2 regions of the Polaromonas sp. LjRoot131 genome follow, and region 1 is predicted to be linked to the other one. Evidence: predicted binding sites of a transcription regulator. Region 1 holds the regulator's gene; the other holds the start of a gene.
The links. Region 1 encodes HrcA, which represses chaperone genes, less so after heat shock. Its sites were predicted from a motif close to TTAGCACTCNNNNNNNNNGAGTGCTAA; they were not measured.
Positions count from the first base shown of each region.

Region 2: ACSQ27_RS21490 (co-chaperone GroES) is a predicted target of HrcA. The motif match lies at 3,869-3,895, and genes of this name have one in related genera.

Region 1 covers NZ_CAXUPF020000003.1:442,560-451,230, forward strand. Annotated here, with positions in the region: gene ACSQ27_RS16735 (dynamin family protein) at 1-495, shown strand, start outside; gene mutY (A/G-specific adenine glycosylase) at 558-1,640, shown strand; gene rapZ (RNase adapter RapZ) at 1,653-2,519, opposite strand; gene recN (DNA repair protein RecN) at 2,519-4,162, opposite strand; gene ACSQ27_RS16755 (NAD kinase) at 4,179-5,054, opposite strand; gene hrcA (heat-inducible transcriptional repressor HrcA) at 5,103-6,122, shown strand; tRNA gene ACSQ27_RS16765 (tRNA-Ile) at 6,169-6,245, shown strand; gene ACSQ27_RS16770 (hypothetical protein) at 6,349-7,065, shown strand; gene ACSQ27_RS16775 (helix-turn-helix transcriptional regulator) at 7,190-7,405, shown strand; gene ACSQ27_RS16780 (hypothetical protein) at 7,405-8,100, shown strand; gene ACSQ27_RS16785 (DUF2726 domain-containing protein) at 8,506-8,671, opposite strand, start outside.
Region 2 covers NZ_CAXUPF020000005.1:260,750-269,420, reverse strand. Annotated here, with positions in the region: gene ACSQ27_RS21510 (AraC family transcriptional regulator) at 1-274, shown strand, start outside; gene ACSQ27_RS21505 (OmpW/AlkL family protein) at 313-981, opposite strand; gene ACSQ27_RS21500 (DUF805 domain-containing protein) at 1,296-1,643, shown strand; gene groL (chaperonin GroEL) at 1,698-3,350, opposite strand; gene ACSQ27_RS21490 (co-chaperone GroES) at 3,483-3,773, opposite strand; gene ACSQ27_RS21485 (AraC family transcriptional regulator) at 4,023-5,024, opposite strand; gene ACSQ27_RS21480 (MFS transporter) at 5,103-6,332, shown strand; gene ACSQ27_RS21475 (NADP-dependent oxidoreductase) at 6,348-7,388, shown strand; gene ACSQ27_RS21470 (ATPase domain-containing protein) at 7,586-8,671, shown strand, end outside.

The DNA of each region.
Region 1 (8,671 bases):
CAGCTCAATGCCGAATTCAGCTTCTCGCTGCAGGCGCCCAAAGAGCCGGAACTGATCCGCTACGAGCACGACCTCGAACTGATAGAGCGTAGCCACCTGCAGTACCTCGGGCTGAGCAATGTGATCAAGCTGTCCCAGGCGGACTTTTCCGAGCGCCTGGTGCGTGCGCTGGCCACGCGCCTGCGCGTGGTCTACGAGACCGCGCTGGGCGAGGTCGAGCTCTGGAACAAGTCGGCGGCCTCGCAACTGGATGCCCAGTTGCGCGAGCGGCGCCGCAATTTCGGGCGCAGGCTGGAGGCCATTGAGCGCATCCAGCAAGCGGCATCGGGCCTGGACGAACGCATCGCCGAAATCGACGAGCAGGAAGGTGTGCTCAACGAGCTGGACAACAAGCTCACCGAGTTGACCGCCCACCTGATGGGCGGCACTTCTGCGCAGGACAAGGCGCAGGCCGCTGCAGCCGCCCAGAACGCGGCCGTTCCCGAGGCAGCCTGAGCCTTGCCGGCAGGCCAGTCAGCCATCCAGCGCCTTTTTCCTCCCAGGGCGCAAAGCCGGCGATGAAGCAATCCGCCTTGCAAACCCCGCCTCCCGGTTTTTCCGGGGAAATCGTGCGCTGGCAAAGCACGCACGGGCGCAACAGCCTGCCCTGGCAGAACACGCGCGATCCTTACCGCGTGTGGCTTTCCGAGATCATGCTGCAGCAGACCCAGGTCGCCACGGTCCTTGATTACTACGCGCGTTTTCTCGATCGCTTCCCCACGGTCGCCGAACTGGCCGCCGCGAGCGAAGATGAAGTGCTGGGCCTGTGGAGCGGGCTGGGTTACTACAGCCGCGCGCGCAACCTGCATCGCTGTGCGAAAGACGTTGTAGCCCTGCATGGCGGGCAATTCCCGGGCACGGCGGAGCAACTCCAGACTCTGCCCGGCATAGGTCGTTCGACGGCGGCCGCGATTGCTTCCTTCTGCTTCGGCGAGCGTGTCGCGATTCTGGATGGCAACGTCAAGCGGGTGCTCACGCGGGTGCTGGCGTTTTCCGCCGACCTCGCCCAAAGCGCCAATGAAAAAGCGCTGTGGAATCTGGCCACAGAGTTGCTGCCCAAGCGGAACCTGCCAGACACCATGCCGCGCTACACCCAGGGGTTGATGGACCTGGGCGCCTCGATTTGCGCCGGACGCCAGCCGCAGTGCCTGCTGTGCCCGGTGCAGAAGCTGTGCCGAGGTTTTGCCGAGGGCGACCCCGGCAAATACCCCGTCAAGACACGCAAGCTCAAGCGCAGCGCCCAGGGCCTGAGCCTGTTGTGGGCGCAGCGGCCCGACGGCTCGGTCTGGCTTGAAAGGCGTCCCGGCCGGGGTGTCTGGGGCGGTTTGTATTGCCTGCCGGTCTTCGAGAGCGACGATGAGCTGAAAGCAGTGCTGCCGCCCGCGTTGCAGTCTCGGCTAGCTCCCCTGCCGCAGTTTGTCCATGTACTCACGCATAAGGATCTGTACTTGTCGCCGTGGGTCGCGGGCCTTGGCGCCGGCCAGGCGCTGCCCAAGGCCATGGTGTCGGAGGAGCGGCCGGGTGCCTGGTTCGGCCCCAGCGCCTGGCCCGCCTTGGGCCTGCCGGCACCTATACGCAAGCTGCTCGCGCAGGTCGCCTGACCGGCACCCCTTTCAGCCGGCGTCGAGTTCGCGGTGCCGCTTCAGCGTGCGCCAGTGCGGGCTGAAAGCCGCCGCCAGTTCCTCGACCAGGTAGACCGAACGGTGCTGGCCGCCGGTGCAGCCGATGGCGACCGTCACGTAGCTGCGGTGGTCGCGCACCAGCGCATTCAGCCAGTGGCTGAGGAATTGTTCGATGTGCCGGAACATGTCGCCGACCTCGGGATGCGCCTTGAGGTAGTCCGCCACCGGCTCGTCCCGCCCCGTCAGGTGGCGCAGGCCGGATTCATAGTGCGGATTGGGCAGCATGCGCACGTCGAAGACATAGTCGGCGTCCAGCGGCACGCCGCGCTTGAACGCGAAGGACTCGAACACCAGCGTCAGCTGCGTGGTAGGCGCGGAAATCAGCGACTTCACATAGCCTTGCAACTGCGAGGACCGGATCATGCTGGTGTCCAGCACATGGGCCTGCTCCCGCATTTCGCCGAGCAACTCGCGTTCGAGCTCGATGGCGTCCACCAGCGCGCGGTGCTGGTCGGAGGCGTCTATGCGCGACAGCGGGTGTAGCCGGCGCGTTTCCGAAAAGCGGCGCACCAGGGTTTCGGTGTTGGCGTCCAGGAACAGCGACTGCACCACCACGCCGGACTCGCGCAGCTGGCGCAGCTGCTGGGGCACCAGCGGCAGCGAGGTTGCGCTGCGCACGTCCATGGCGATCGCGACTTTCTGCGCGCCGTGCTTTTGCTCCAGCGCCACGAAAGGCGTGAGCAGCTCGGGGGGCAGGTTGTCGACGCAGTAGTAGCCGGCGTCCTCCAGCGCGTGCAGGGCGACGGATTTTCCCGAGCCCGACATGCCGGTGATGAGGACCATTTCCAGCGTCGCCATCACTGCCCCAGCATTTCCTTGGCGTGGGCCAGCGTGGTGCCGGAAAGGCGTTCTCCGCCCAGCATGCGGGCGATCTCGGCCACACGCTGCTCGCCGTTGACATGGTCGACGGCGCTCAGGGTGACGCCGTTCTCGGAGCGTTTGGCGACCACCAGGTGCTGGTCGGCGCAGGCCGCCACCTGGGGCAAATGGGTGACGGCCATGACCTGGCGGTCCTTGCCCAGCTGTTTCATGAGGCGGCCCACGGTTTCGGCGACGGCGCCGCCCACGCCTGAATCCACCTCGTCAAAGATCAATGTTTCAGCCTGCCCGAGCTGGCTGGTGGTGACGGCAATGGCCAGCGCGATGCGCGACAGCTCGCCGCCGGAGGCTACTTTGCCGACGGGGCGCGGCGTGCTGCCGCTGTGGCCCGCCACCAGGAATTCGGCTTGTTCCAGGCCGTGCTGGGCGGGTTGCTCGAGCTTGGCCAGTGCCACGTCGAATTTGCCGCCCTGCATGCCCAGGCCCTGCATGGCCTGGGTGATGGCCTTGGCGAGCTTGGGTGCGGCCTTGGCGCGAGCCTTGGACACCTGGCCGGCTTCTTCGAGGTAGGCCGCCTTGGCCTGGGTTTCGTTCTTCTCAAGCTGGGCCAGGTCGGCCGCGGCATTGAGTTTTTGCAGTTCGGCCTGCCAGGAGGCCAGCAGCTCAGGCAGCTCGGCCGGCGTGCGTTTGTAGCGGCGCGCCAGGCTGACCCATTGCGACAGGCGCTCGTCGAGTTCGGCGAGCCGTTGCGGCTCGAGTTCGGCATGCCGGGCATAGCCGTTGAGCGAGTGGACCGTGTCTTCCATCTGCGCCAGGGCGCCGTTCAGGACTTCCACCATGGCCTTGAACTCGGGCTCTATGTGTTCCTGGTTTTGCAGCGCCGCAATCGCGCGGCCCAACAGCGCGTTGGCGTTCTCGTCGGCTTCCTGCAATGCATCGACGGCGGTTTGCACCGCGTCACGCAGGGCCTGGGCATTCGACAGGCGCCCGTGCTGGGCATTAAGTTCGTCCCACTCGTCGGCGCCCGGTGCGAGCTTGTCCAGCTCGCCGATCTGCCAGGCCAGGCGCTCGCGTTCGCGCTGCAGGCTGTCCTGGGCGTCACGCGCCTCCAGCAGCGTCTTCTGGGCCTGGCGCCACTGCTGCCAGCGGCGCGAGAGTTCATCCGTGGAAACATCCGCATAGGAGTCCAGCAGGCCGCGCACCGCGTCGGGCCGGGTCAGGCTTTGCCAGGCATGCTGGCCGTGAATGTCCACCAGGTGGTCGGCGATCTCCTTGAGCTGCGTGGCGGTTGCCGCGCTGCCGTTGATCCAGGCGCGGCTTTTGCCTTGCACGTCTATCGTGCGGCGCAGCAGCAGGGTGTCGCCGCCGTCGAAGCCGGCTTGTTCCAGCCAGGCGGCCAGGCCCTTGGGGCTGTCAAACTCGACGCTGATCTCGCAGCGCGCCGCGCCTTCGCGGATCACGCCGGCATCGGCGCGTGCGCCCAGGGCCAGTTGCAGGGCGTCGATCAGGATGGATTTGCCGGCGCCGGTTTCACCGGTCAGCACCGTGAACCCACCGGACAGGTCCAGCTCGAGTTCGTGGACGATGACGAAATCGCGAAGCGAGATGCTTTTGAGGCTCATAAATAAATCGTGCCGTTCAGGCCACGCCTTCATTCCAGTGAAGTTTTTTGCGCAAGGTGTCGAAGTAGCTCCAGCCCTTGGGGTGCAGAAAGCGCATCTGGTGCTCCGAGCGCCTGACGGTAATGCGGTCGCCGTGCAGCAGGCTGGCCAGCGACTGCATGTCGAAGTTGGCGCTGGCGTCCCGGCCGGCGACGATTTCAATCGTGATCTCGCCGGAGTCCGACAGCACGATGGGCCGGTTCGACAGCGTGTGCGGTGCAATCGGCGCCAGCACCCAGCCGGCAATCGAGGGGTGGAGCAGGGGTCCGCCGGCGGACAGCGCGTAGGCCGTGGAGCCGGTGGGCGAGGCGATGATCAGGCCGTCGGCGCGCTGGTTGGCCACGAAGCGGCCGTCCACCTCGACGCGAAGCTCCACCATGCCGGCGGTCGCGCCGCGGTTAACCACCACGTCGTTCATGGCGGTGGCGCTGAAGACGCAGCGGCCGTCGCGCACGACCTTGGCCTGCATCATCCAGCGGCGGTCTTCCTCGTACTCGCCGCGCAGCATGGGAATCAGGGTGTTCTGGTAGTCCTCGAAGGCGATGTCGGTGATGAAGCCGAGCCGGCCCTGGTTGATGCCCACCAGTGGAATGCCGAACTGCGCCAGCAGCCGGCCTATGCCCAGCATGGTGCCGTCGCCGCCGACCACCAGGGCCAGGTCGCACTGCGCGCCTATGCCGGCCGCATCCAACGTCGGAAACTGCGTGAGACCCGTGTTGCTGGCGGTGTCCTGCTCGATTGCCACCTCGCAGCCCTGGGTGCCCAGGAAATGCGCAATGTCCTCCAGCGCCGACCGGGAACCCTGTGCGTGGTACTTGCCGATCAGTGCGACATGGCGGAATTGCGATTTCATCGGCAAATTACATCACAACATCCGCCCCAAGCTTCGTAGAATGTCGGCATGCTTGATGATCGTGCGCGGTTGCTTCTCAAGGCGCTGGTAGAGCGCTACATTGCCGATGGGCAGCCGGTGGGTTCACGCACGCTGTCCAAGGCCTCGGGCCTGGAGCTGTCCCCCGCCACCATACGCAACGTGATGAGCGACCTCGAGGAGCTCGGCCTGATCGTCAGCCCGCACACCTCCGCCGGCCGCATCCCCACGGCGCGCGGCTACCGCCTCTTCGTCGACACCATGCTGACCACGCAGCGCGACCCCTTCCCCGCCGCGGGCCAGATAGGCGCCCCCCGGCTGGCGCCCGACCAGCCGCAAAAGGTGCTCAGCAACGCGGCGCACATGCTCTCCAGCCTGTCGCAGTTCGTCGGCGTCGTCATGGCGCCGCGCCGGACGTCGGTGTTCCGTCATATTGAATTTTTGCGCCTGTCCGAAAAACGTTTCCTTGTGATCATCGTGTCGCCCGACGGCGACGTGCAGAACCGGGTCATCTTCACCGAGGCCGACTACAGCCAGTCGCAACTGGTGGAGGCCGCCAATTTCCTCAATTCACATTACGCCGGCATGGCGATCGAGGAAGTGCGCGAGCGGCTGAAAAACGAGGTTGAGGCGCTGCGCGGCGAGATCGCCACGCTGATGCAGGCCGCGGTCAAGGTCAGCTCCGAAGCCATCGAATCGCGCGACGAGGTCGTCATCTCCGGCGAGCGCAACCTGCTGGCCGTCAGCGATTTCTCCGGCGACATGGGCAACCTGCGCAAGCTGTTCGACCTCTTCGAGCAAAAGGCGCAGCTGATGCGCCTGCTCGACGTGTCCAGCCGCGCCGAGGGGGTTCGCATCTACATAGGCGGCGAAAGCCAGGTCATTCCCTACCAGGAGCTGTCGGTGGTCACCGCGCCTTATGAAGTCGACGGTCAGGTCGTGGGCACGCTGGGCGTCATTGGCCCCATGCGCATGCCCTACGAAAAAATGATCCAGATCGTCGATATCACCTCCAAACTGGTCAGCACCGCCCTGAGCCACAGCAAATAGGCCCGCGAGCAGGTCCTCGGAGGCCCTTACAATCTCCCTCTTGTGTGGGGCGTTAGCTCAGTTGGTTAGAGCAGAGGACTCATAATCCTTTGGTCGAGTGTTCAAGTCACTCACGCCCTACCATTTAAATAAAGCTTTTCGGCGAGAGTGTGCGCTAACATGTGCCTGGCCTAAACAGCGCTCAGTTGCCACTTCGTTGCCGTTTTTGCTGCGAAAGGGTCGGGCGATGAAGCGAGCCGAGCTGTTGAAGCCTCTTTTGAATCACTCAATGGGCGGAATCGAACTGGTTGCGAGTCGTCCTAAACCGTTAGCCGAGCTAACTCAAGACGAATTAAAAGAGTTCGCCAAGCGTCTTGAGGCCGACGACTACACCTATCAGCGCTACCACGGCATCCCACAACTTCGCGTTTGGGAGGCATTGGCACTGCATCACTACATGGACCCCGCGGTCCTGGGCTTGGGCAGGAAAGGCCGCTTGGGTGAGTTAAAGCGAGTGGCACACGAGCTTCTGCCTTCAAGCACTCGACTGCTAAATTTTGTTGGTGCTGTGCCGCCTTTGCTGCTGGACATTGATCAGGGAAAGCTTGTCTGCGTCAAAGTCGCTGCAGATCTTCTGCAAAGCTTTACGACGCTCCAACGATTCAAGTCCTATGTCAGCGATCAGCGATTGAGGGCTTATCCACAGCGAGCGCCGACGCGGGAGAGGTTGCCTTTCGATGCGGCGTCCTTACCGCCAAAGCTACGAGATATGTGGGAAGGGATGCAACTTTGGAAAACTGTTACCGAGGGGGGAACTGTTATCCCTGGGTGCCCGTCAACCGAACCAGATTTGATGAAATTCTTTGTGGGCAAGGGATATTCAGCCTACCAAAGTAAAGCTTTCGCCGCAGCTTTTCGACCATCCTTTGCCCACATCGGCAGGCGTCCTAAAGCCGAGTGGTAGCTGAATTTATCCCCTTGGAAAGGGTTAAGGCCTTTCGACCGCGGGGAGAAATATCTAGTTAACTTTTCTTTTGCTCGCGCCTAACGCAGCATGTGGCCTCATTACGGTTCACTGGGCGAGCATGATGACCAAAAAAGAGCAATCAAAAGATCTTTCACTGTTGCGCGAGAGGCAAATTCTTCAGTTGATTCCGGTGTCGCAATCCACCTTTAGACGGTGGGTCAAAGACGGAAAATTTCCCGCAGGCTTCAAAATAACCGGAAGAATAACCGTGTGGCGGAGCTGCGTTGTGTTTGACTGGATAAAGAACGCTCAGGATTGGGCAGAGGTGGGCCAATAATGAAATTGACCCGCGAGCAGCTCTATAAATGGGTATGGAATTGTCCGGTGACGAGAATCGCCGAGGAACTTGGTGTTTCCGGTTCCGGCCTTGGCAGAAAGTGCAAGGCATACGACGTCCCAACACCCGGTCGAGGCTACTGGCACCAGTTAGCACTGGGAAAACAGATGCGGTGCTTGCCGCTTCCGGATCCCGAAAAGGGCTCTAATCCGGTGTCCATAAAAGTGAGTCAAGAGCGGGCGGCGGAGCTGGATCTGCTACCGGTGCCGTTTGTTGAATTGCCGGCAGCCCCGATGGCATCTGACGATTCCCGTGGGGGAATAGGTGCGCCGAAGATTCCGGAGCATATCGAAGCGTCCGAGGTTTTGGTCACAAGTGGGTTTGTGAGCGATATTCAAAGCCTTCAGGTCAGCTTCGCTGAGCAGGCGTGCGAGTCCATTGCCGATCCCGCGGATATCATGGCACTGGCGACACTTCATGGCCAATATGAATCAGCCACACGCTTCATTGAGGCGTTGAGAGAGGCTGGCCAGGATTGTGATGCGCCCACCAGAGCAGTGCTTATTTTGTGGACCGGTGCCGCAAGAGTTTTTCTTTCTCAGTCTGACCCTATTGCTCAAGTCATCAAAGAGTGTCGCTGTGTGGCCTCAGGAGAAAGAAATCCCGGATGGTGGCTCTCCGTACAGCAGAGATAATTAGTTTGGTAAGTGACCTGTAGCAATAAGATCCCCAGTAATTAACGCCAAGATGAGTCCAAATTAATCACGATTTAACGGTTATCGGTTGCTCCGCTGGCGCGCAATCAGCGATGGTGAGTTTTTCGCAGTTATGGTTTTTCTCTGGCCTCCGGTGGTTCGATTGCTTGCATAGTTGCGCTTTTCAATCGAAGGCGCAACTCCCCAACGTTCCATAACGTCACTCTACCGATTCGAGTGGGCTGCGGTAGATGACCTGATTTGCACCAGCGCCAGACGGTTGCCGGCGAGATCGCGAATAGAGCAGCGACAACGGGAAGGCGGACACCCGCCGAAGAAGGCAGACTATCAAAGCTTGCGAAGGCTGATCGATCTGTATCTCTCATTGCCCAGCTTCCTATGTCATCACCAGCGGCGGACAGTTTCTGCGCTTTCAGGAGCTAACCCGTCGTGAGAACGCCGAGGTCGCATACGCCGGGGACGAATCGTCTCCAGGGCAGGCTCGGCATTCAGAAGATCGTAGAAATCTTCAGCACGGACGAGATGCGGGTCGGCTGGTCGAATCCTGAAT
Region 2 (8,671 bases), on a different contig from region 1:
GGCCGTGGCGGCCGAACTCGGCATGAGTGAAAGCCGCTTCAGCCGCTTCTTCCAGCGCTCCACCGGCAACAGCTTTACCGACTTCGTCAACCGTGTGCGCATCAACAGCGCTTGCCACATGCTGATGCAGACCGACCACAAGGTCACCGACATCTGTTACCAGGTCGGGTTCAACAACGTCGCGAACTTCAACCGGCGTTTCCTGGAGATCAAGGGCATGACGCCCACCGAGTTCAGGCGCCAGGCCGACGGCCGGTTCGGCCGCTCACCCTGATTTTCGGGTTCATCCCCGCTTCCCGGGCAGGCGTGCAATTAAAACTTGTACCCCAGTTGCACCGTGAAGCAGTTGGGGTCCAGCACCACGTCGATCGTCTGGCCCGTGCTCAGCGTACCGCGCGTCTTCAGCAGGGTCTTGGTGTAGCTGCCTTCCACAAACCATTTCTCGGTGAGCTTGTAGACGCCGCCTATCTGAAAGGACGGGGCCAGCTTGGATTTGAAGGACACGCCGGTGGGCGGGCCGCCGGGGTTGGTCAGCGCGGTCAGCAGGGCGCTGCCCTGTTCCTTGTAGAAGTGCACGTAGGACAGGCCGGCGCCCAGGTAGGGCCGGAAGCTGGCGTTGGCTTCGAAGAAGCGGTACTGGGCGATCAGCGTGATCGGCAAGGCCTTGGTTTCAGCCACCTTGCCGAAACCCGCGAGCACGCCGTCGCCGGTGACGTCGTGCCGGAACCCCAGGCCCAGCGGCAGGTGCAGGTTCAGGTGGTTGGTAGCCATGTAATTCACCGCGCCTGTCAGCCGGGTGTCGTTGCTGACGCCGACGCGCACATTCGGAATGCTGCCCGTGAGGGTACCGCTGTCCACCGAGGGCTTGATGCGCGTGACGCCGGCCGAGAGCGACCAGGTGCCGGCCTGTTGCGCAAAAGCGGGCAGGGTGGATGCAGCCAGGAGGGCTGCAGCAATCAGGGGGAGTCTGGAAAGAGTCATGGGCTGGTGACCGTTGTGGCGTGTTGGAGGGTTCATCCAGTGGATCGATGCATCTCATGGTAGCGGCAAGCGCCGCCCAGCGCTGCCTTCCGCGTGGTTTTAAGGGCAAAGGGTGAAGCGCAGACGCAACGCCCTGGCCAATTGAAAACGTTCTTCGTACAAGGTTTGTACGGATGCGGACCAAGCCGCTTGCGCGCCGCAAAATCGGCCGGTGCGCCGGGCCCCGGCCGGCCGCGGTAGCCCCGCGGGGCGGGCCGCATTATCATGCGGCAGGGAATTCACCCTGTTTACACCTTGTGAGGAGGATCACTGTCATGAATTTCGGCCAAGCCATTACCACCTGTTTTTCCAAATACGTCACTTTTACCGGCCGGGCATCGCGGCCGGAGTTCTGGTGGTTTTTCCTGTTCCAGATCATCGTCCTGATCGTCACCGGCATGATCAGCAACATCCTGTACGGCATCGCCGCGCTGGCGATGCTGCTGCCGGCCATCGCGGTGGGTGTGCGGCGCCTGCATGACATCGGCAAGACCGGCTGGCTGATGCTGATCGGCCTGATCCCGCTGGTCAACCTGTTGCTGCTGTACTGGTGCGTGCAGCCCTCGGAAGGCCCGAACCAGTATGACGAAGGCGCCGCACCCGCGGCACCCGCCGAGCAATAAAAAAAGGGCCGCGAAAGCGGCCCTTTTTGATGGAGCGAGAAGCTCAGGCAGGCATTACATGCCCATGTCGCCCATGCCGCCCATTCCACCCATGCCGCCTGGCATGCCGCCGCCGGCGCCGGACTCTTCCTTCGGAGCCTCGGCAATCATGGCTTCGGTCGTCAGCATCAGGGATGCGACGGAGGCTGCGTTCTGCAGTGCGGTGCGGGTAACCTTCGTGGGATCCAGGATACCCATTTCGATCATGTCGCCGTAGGTGTCGTTGGCGGCGTTGAAGCCGTAGTTGCCCTTGCCGGCCAGCACGGCGTTCACGACGACGGAGGCTTCGCCGCCTGCGTTGTAAACGATTTCGCGCAGGGGGGCTTCGATGGCGCGCAGCACCAGCTTGATACCGGCATCCTGGTCAGGATTGTCGCCGGCGATCTTGCCTGCAGCCTGCTTGGCGCGCAGCAGCGCCACGCCGCCGCCGGCCACGATGCCTTCTTCCACGGCAGCGCGGGTGGCGTGCAGTGCGTCTTCCACGCGGGCCTTCTTTTCCTTCATTTCGACTTCGGTGGCAGCGCCGACCTTGATCACGGCAACACCGCCGGCCAGCTTGGCCACGCGCTCTTGCAGTTTTTCACGGTCGTAGTCGCTGGTCGCTTCTTCGATCTGGACGCGCACTTGCTTGACGCGTGCTTCGATGTCGGCAGCGGCGCCGGAACCGTCGATGATGATGGTGTTTTCCTTGCCCACTTCGATGCGCTTGGCCTGGCCGAGGTCAGCCAGCGTCACTTTTTCGAGCGACATGCCGACTTCTTCAGCGATGACCTTGCCGCCAGTCAGGCAGGCGATGTCTTCCAGCATGGCTTTGCGGCGGTCGCCGAAGCCGGGGGCCTTCACAGCCACAACCTTCAGGATGCCGCGCAGGGTGTTCACCACCAGCGTTGCCAGGGCTTCGCCCTCGACTTCTTCGGCAATGATCAGCAGCGGACGGCCGGCCTTGGCGACTTGCTCCAGGGTGGGCAGCAGGTCACGGATGTTGCTGATCTTCTTGTCGTAGAGCAGAACAAAGGGGTTGTCCAGCAGTGCGGACTGCTTTTCAGGGTTGTTGATGAAGTAAGGGGAGAGGTAGCCGCGGTCGAACTGCATGCCTTCGACGACGTCGAGTTCGTTTTGCAGGGACTTGCCGTCTTCCACGGTGATCACGCCTTCTTTACCAACCTTGTCCATCGCGTCGGCAATGATTTTGCCGATGGATTCGTCGGAGTTGGCCGAGATCGAGCCGACCTGGGCGATTTCTTTCGACGTGGTGGTGGGCTTGGAAGCCTTCTTGAGCTCTTCGGTCAGGGCCAGCACGGCCTTGTCGATACCGCGCTTCAGGTCCATCGGGTTCATGCCCGCGGCCACGTACTTCATGCCTTCGCGGACGATGGCTTGTGCCAGAACGGTGGCGGTGGTGGTGCCGTCGCCGGCGTTGTCGGAGGTCTTGGAAGCGACTTCCTTGACCATCTGCGCGCCCATGTTCTGCAGCTTGTCCTTGAGTTCGATTTCCTTGGCGACGGACACACCGTCCTTGGTCACCGTGGGGGCGCCGAAGGAGCGCTCCAGAACCACGTTACGGCCTTTGGGGCCCAGGGTTACCTTGACCGCGTTGGCCAGGATGTTCACACCCTCGACCATGCGTGCGCGGGCTTCGCCGCCGAAAATGACGTCTTTTGCTGCCATGATTAATTCTCCAGATTCAGTTAATAAGGGGTTGGACGCGGCGGGAGATTACTTTTGTCTCCGGCCGGGCCTTTCGGCCCTTAACTTCGCTTCGCGAAGTTAGCCTCGACGAAAATAATTCGCCTTGCGAAATTATTTTTCGACCACTGCGAACAGGTCTTCTTCTTTCATGACGAGCAATTCGTCGCCGTCGACCTTGACGGTCTGGCCGCTGTATTTGCCGAACAGGACGCGGTCGCCGACTTTCACGCCCACGGGGCTCAGTTCGCCCTTGTCGTTCTTCTTGCCTGGGCCAACGGCCAGCACTTCGCCTTGATCAGGCTTTTCAGCGGCGCTGTCGGGGATGACGATGCCGGAAGCGGTTTTGGTTTCGTTTTCCACGCGTTTGACGATCACGCGGTCGTGCAAAGGACGAAGTTTCATGAGAGCTCCTTGTTTGAGAACACTGGTTTTGGGAATCAAAAAGCACCCGGCTGGAAGTGGGTGCTTGTTAACTTTGGTGGATTGACTGGGCTTTGTTAGCACTCAATACCATCGAGTGCTAATCATAGGGGCAATTCAGGTGGTTTTCAAGGCAAGGGGCGGAAAACCTGCTTTTTGGGCTGGTCGCCGACATCGCGGAGCGCCCCTGGGCTGATTTCAGCCAAAAACCGACCCGGTTGGGGATACGGGTCACATGGGGCTGCGTGCCTTGCTGGGCGCGTGGCCGATGACACGCTTGAACGCGCGGCTGAAGGAGGCCTCGGAGTCGTAACCCAGCCGGTCGGCGGCCGTGGTGACGCGCATTCCGTCCTGCGCGATCCAGTTGCGCGCCTGGAACATGCGGATGCGGGCCACATACCGGGCAGGGCTCTCGCCCACCGATTCCTTGAAGGCCTGGGCAAAGCGGGATCGCGATGCGCCCATGATGTTCGCCAGCTCCGGCACGCTCCAGTCCTGCTCCGGCGTCGCGTGGATGGCGGCCAGCACCTTGCCCACGCCGGGCGAGCGCAGCGCCGCGATCCAGCCCGTCGAGTTGCTGCAGGCGCATTCGACCCAGGCGCGGATGATGGTCGCGGCGAGCACATCGGCCATGCGGGCCAGGATGCCGCAGGCGCCCATGCGGTTGAGCGAGGCTTCACGCTCCATCGCGTCGAGCAGCATCGGCACGCCCGGGTCGCGCTGCGCCAGCTCGCCGGCGCGGATCACCTCCGGCATCATGGCCAGCAAGGGGTGCAGCGGGTCGAGGTTGAAGGTCATGGTGCCGCAGAACATGACGTGGGAGGGGGCTTGCGCCGCGGGAGCGCCATCCCGCAACAGATAGATATCGTCCGCGACCCGTTCGCGGTCAAAGGTCGCGAGAGCCACCGGCGGCACCTCGGGTGAACTGGCCACGGTGTGGGCCGTGCCGCGCGGCAGCAGCACCGCGTCGCCGGCCTTCAGTTCCATCCACCCGGACGGCTCTGTGTGCAGCCAGCAGTTCCCGCTGGCGACGAAATGAAAACGCGCGGCGGCTTGCGCGGCAAAGGAAATCGCCCACGGCGCATGCATCAGGCAGCGGCCGTACTCGACGCCGTCCAGGCGCAGGCCCAGCAGGATCTGGGTAAGGGGATCGGGCCCGGCGGCAGGCAGGCCTGCGCCTTCGTGAGGGGGTTGAATGACGGGCGTGAAAGTTCTGGAGGAATCGTCAAGCATTTCGGCTCTTTCGCCATGGAAATGTGTGGATGCTAGGCCTAAGCTGGTCACCCTGTCCTCAACAAGGCTTCACATTTCATGTCATCAACTTCCTCTTCTGCTTGCCTCGACCCGCTGGCTGCCGGCGCAAGCCCGACCGGCGATTCACCCGGCGAGGCCGCCGCGCTCTGGCCGGCGGTCGCTTCACTTTCCCTCGGCGTGTTCGGCCTGGTCACGGCGGAATTCCTGCCGGCCAGCCTGCTGACCGCCATGGCGGCCGATCTCCATGTCACGGCGGGTGCGGCGGGCCAGGCCGTCACGGCCACCGCGCTCGTCGGTGCGGTGGCCGCGCCGACCATTCCCCTGCTGACGGCGCACTTCGACCGCAAGCGGGTGCTGCTGACGCTTACCGCCTTGCTGCTCGTGTCCAACCTGCTGGCGGCGACGGCCGGCTCGCTCGCGGTGCTGCTGTTCGCGCGCGTGGTGCTCGGCATCGCGCTCGGCGGCTTCTGGTCGATGGCGGCGGCGCTGGCCATGCGCCTGGTGCCGGAACGGCTTTTCCCGCGCGCCATGTCCCTGGTGTTGACCGGCGTCTCCATTGCCACCGTCTGCGCGGCGCCGGTCGGCGCCTGGATGGGCAGTTTGTGGGGATGGCGCAGCGCTTTTGTCGCGGCGGGCGTGGTCGGCGTGCTGGCTTTCCTTGTGCAACTGGTGGCGCTGCCGGCACTGCCGCCACGCGACAAGGCCAGCTTGAAGGGCCTGCGCGACCTGCTCACGCGGGGGCCGGTGCGCATTGCGCTGCTGGCCGTGCTGCTGGTGATATCCGGCCACTTCGCGGGCTTCACCTATATCCGGCCCGTGCTGGAAGACGTGACCAGGCTGTCGGCAGCGGCGATTTCCGCCGTGCTGCTGGGCTACGGCATCGGCGGCTTTTTCGGAAACTTCGCGGGGGGCTGGCTGGCGGGGCGCAGTGAACGCTACGCGATCGTCGCCGGCAGCGGGATGATCGCCCTGCTTGCGGCTGCGCTGCTTATTGGCGGCAGCTCTGCCGTGGTCACCGCCGTGGCTGTGGCGCTATGGGGGTTCGCGTTTGGCGCATTCCCGGTCGGCTTCCAGACCTGGATCGTGCGCGCCGCACCCGACCAGGCAGAGGCCGCGGGCGGCCTGCTGGTGGCAGCGTTCCAGATCGCCATCGCCACGGGTGCCATCGCGGGCGGCCTCATCGTTGACGGGACTGGCGCGCTGGGTGCCCCTGCGTTTGCCATGGTGGCTGTGGCCCTGGGCGGCCTGCTGGCATGGCGGCGCGGCCCCGGTTCCCGCCGCGGCTGAATCACGGAGGCGATCATGACCGAGTCGAAACCAGACCCAGGCAGCAATCGTCGCATCACGCTGGCGGCGCACCCGCGCGGCCTGCCGGTTGCGTCCGACTTCCATCTCGTGACCGAGCCGGTGCCGCGCCCGGGCGAAGGCCAGGTGCTGTTGCGAACGCAGTTCCTTTCGCTGGACCCGTACATGCGCAACCTGATGGACAAAATCGGGCCCGGATACGCGCCCCCCGTTCCGCTGGGCGGCACCATGCCCGGCGGCACTGTCAGCCGCATCGTGGAGTCCAGGCATCCCCACTACCGCGCCGGCGATCTCGTGCTCGCCAATGCCGGCTGGCAGGACTACGCCATCAGCGATGGGAGCGACCTGCTGGCGATCGGCGGCATGGCCCGTCCCTCCCTGGCGCTGGGCGCGCTCGGCATGCCGGGCTTCACGGCGCACGTCGGCCTGCTGGACATCGGCCAACCCCAGGCCGGTGAAACCGTGGTGGTCGCGGCGGCGACCGGCGCGGTGGGTGCCATGGTCGGCCAGATCGCAAAACTCAAGGGCGCTCGCGTCGTCGGTATCGCCGGCGGTGCCGACAAGTGCCGGCAGGCCGTCGAGGACCTGGGCTTTGATGTCTGCATCGACAGGCACGGGCCCTTATTGGGGGAGCAGCTTGCCGCCGCCTGCCCGGCGGGCATTGACGTGTATTTCGAGAACGTCGGCGGCGATGTATTGGCGGCCGTCCTTCCCCTGCTCAATATCGGCGCCCGCATGCCGGTGTGCGGCTTTGTTGCGCATTACAACGACTCTGCAGGCCCAAGCGGCGGCAATCAGCTGCCGCAGTTCCTGGCCGCCATTTTGCAGAAGCGGGTGCGCGTGCAGGGCTTCATCATCCTTGACCACTATGGCGAACGCTTTGATGTGTTCCGCCGTGAAATGGACGCGTGGGTCGACAGTGGACGGGTCAAAGCGGTGGAACATGTTGTCGACGGCCTTCTGCAAGCGCCCGCCTCCCTGTCGGGCCTGCTGCAGGGCCGGCACTCCGGCAAGGTCGTCGTGCGCCTGGAGGCCTAGCGTCGGAGTGCGGGGATGCCGGTGGACTACGCCGTCATGGCGTCTCGTCCTACGCGGCGCCCAGACGCTGCAACCTTGGGCGCGTGCAACGCTGTGATTAATATTTATCCAGCTGTTACAAACCGCTTCGTTCGCTGACGGAGTGTTGCGGGATGTGCCGCCCATGCCCTGTGGCCAAACAACCCGCACCTCCGACCATGACTCTCCAAGCGCCCGCTGCCGCCAGCTTCCTCTCCACCGGCATTCCCGGCCTCGACAACATCCTGGCCGGCGGCCTGATCAGGGACCGCATCTACCTGATCGAGGGTGAGCCCGGCACCGGCAAGACCACGACCGGCCTGCAGTTCCTGGTCGCCGGCGCCCGGACCGGCGAGTCGGTGGTGTACATCACCCTGGCGGAGACGGCCGCGGAACTGAAAGGGGTTGCCTTGTCCCACGGCTGGAACCTGGACGGCATCCACATCCACGAGGTGCTGCCTTCGGAGAACCTGCTGAAATCGGAAGCGGAATACACCCTGTTCCACCCCTCCGAGGTGGAGATGGGCGCCACCACCCAGATGATCCTGTCGGTCATCGAGAAGCACAAACCCACGCGCGTGGTGATTGATTCCCTGTCTGAACTGCAACTGCTGGCCGATTCCCCGCTGCGCTACCGCCGCCAGGTGCTGGCCCTCAAGCAGTTTTTCGCCAGCCGCTCGTGCACGGTGATGCTGCTGGACGACCGCACGGCCGCCGGCATAGACCTCCAGGTGCGCAGCATCGCCCACGGCGTGATCACGCTGGACCAGTCGGTGAAGGACTATGGCGCCGAGCGCAGGCGCATCCGCGTGGTGAAGTACCGCGGCGTCGCGTTTCGCGGTGGCATGCACGACTACGACATCCAGTACGGCGGGCTTTGCGTGTACCCGCGCCTGGTCGCCGCGGAGTCGCGGGTGATGGGAAAGCGGGTGCAGCTCACCAGCGGCCTGCAAGAGCTTGACACCCTGCTGGGCGGCGGCCTGGAGGAGGGCACCAGCACCCTGATCGCCGGCCCGCCCGGCACCGGCAAGTCCTCGCTCGCGGCGCAGTTCGTCACGGCGGCCGCCCATCGCGGACAGAGCAGCGCCATGTTCCTGTTCGAGGAAGCCGCCAACAACCTGCTGAACCGTGCCGACGGCCTGGGCATGGACATCCGCAAGCCCTACGAGAGCGGCATGCTGAGCATCCAGCAGATCGATCCCGCCGAGCTGTCGCCGGGCGAGTTTTCCACGGTGGTGTGCCAGGCCGCCGACCGCGGCTGCAAG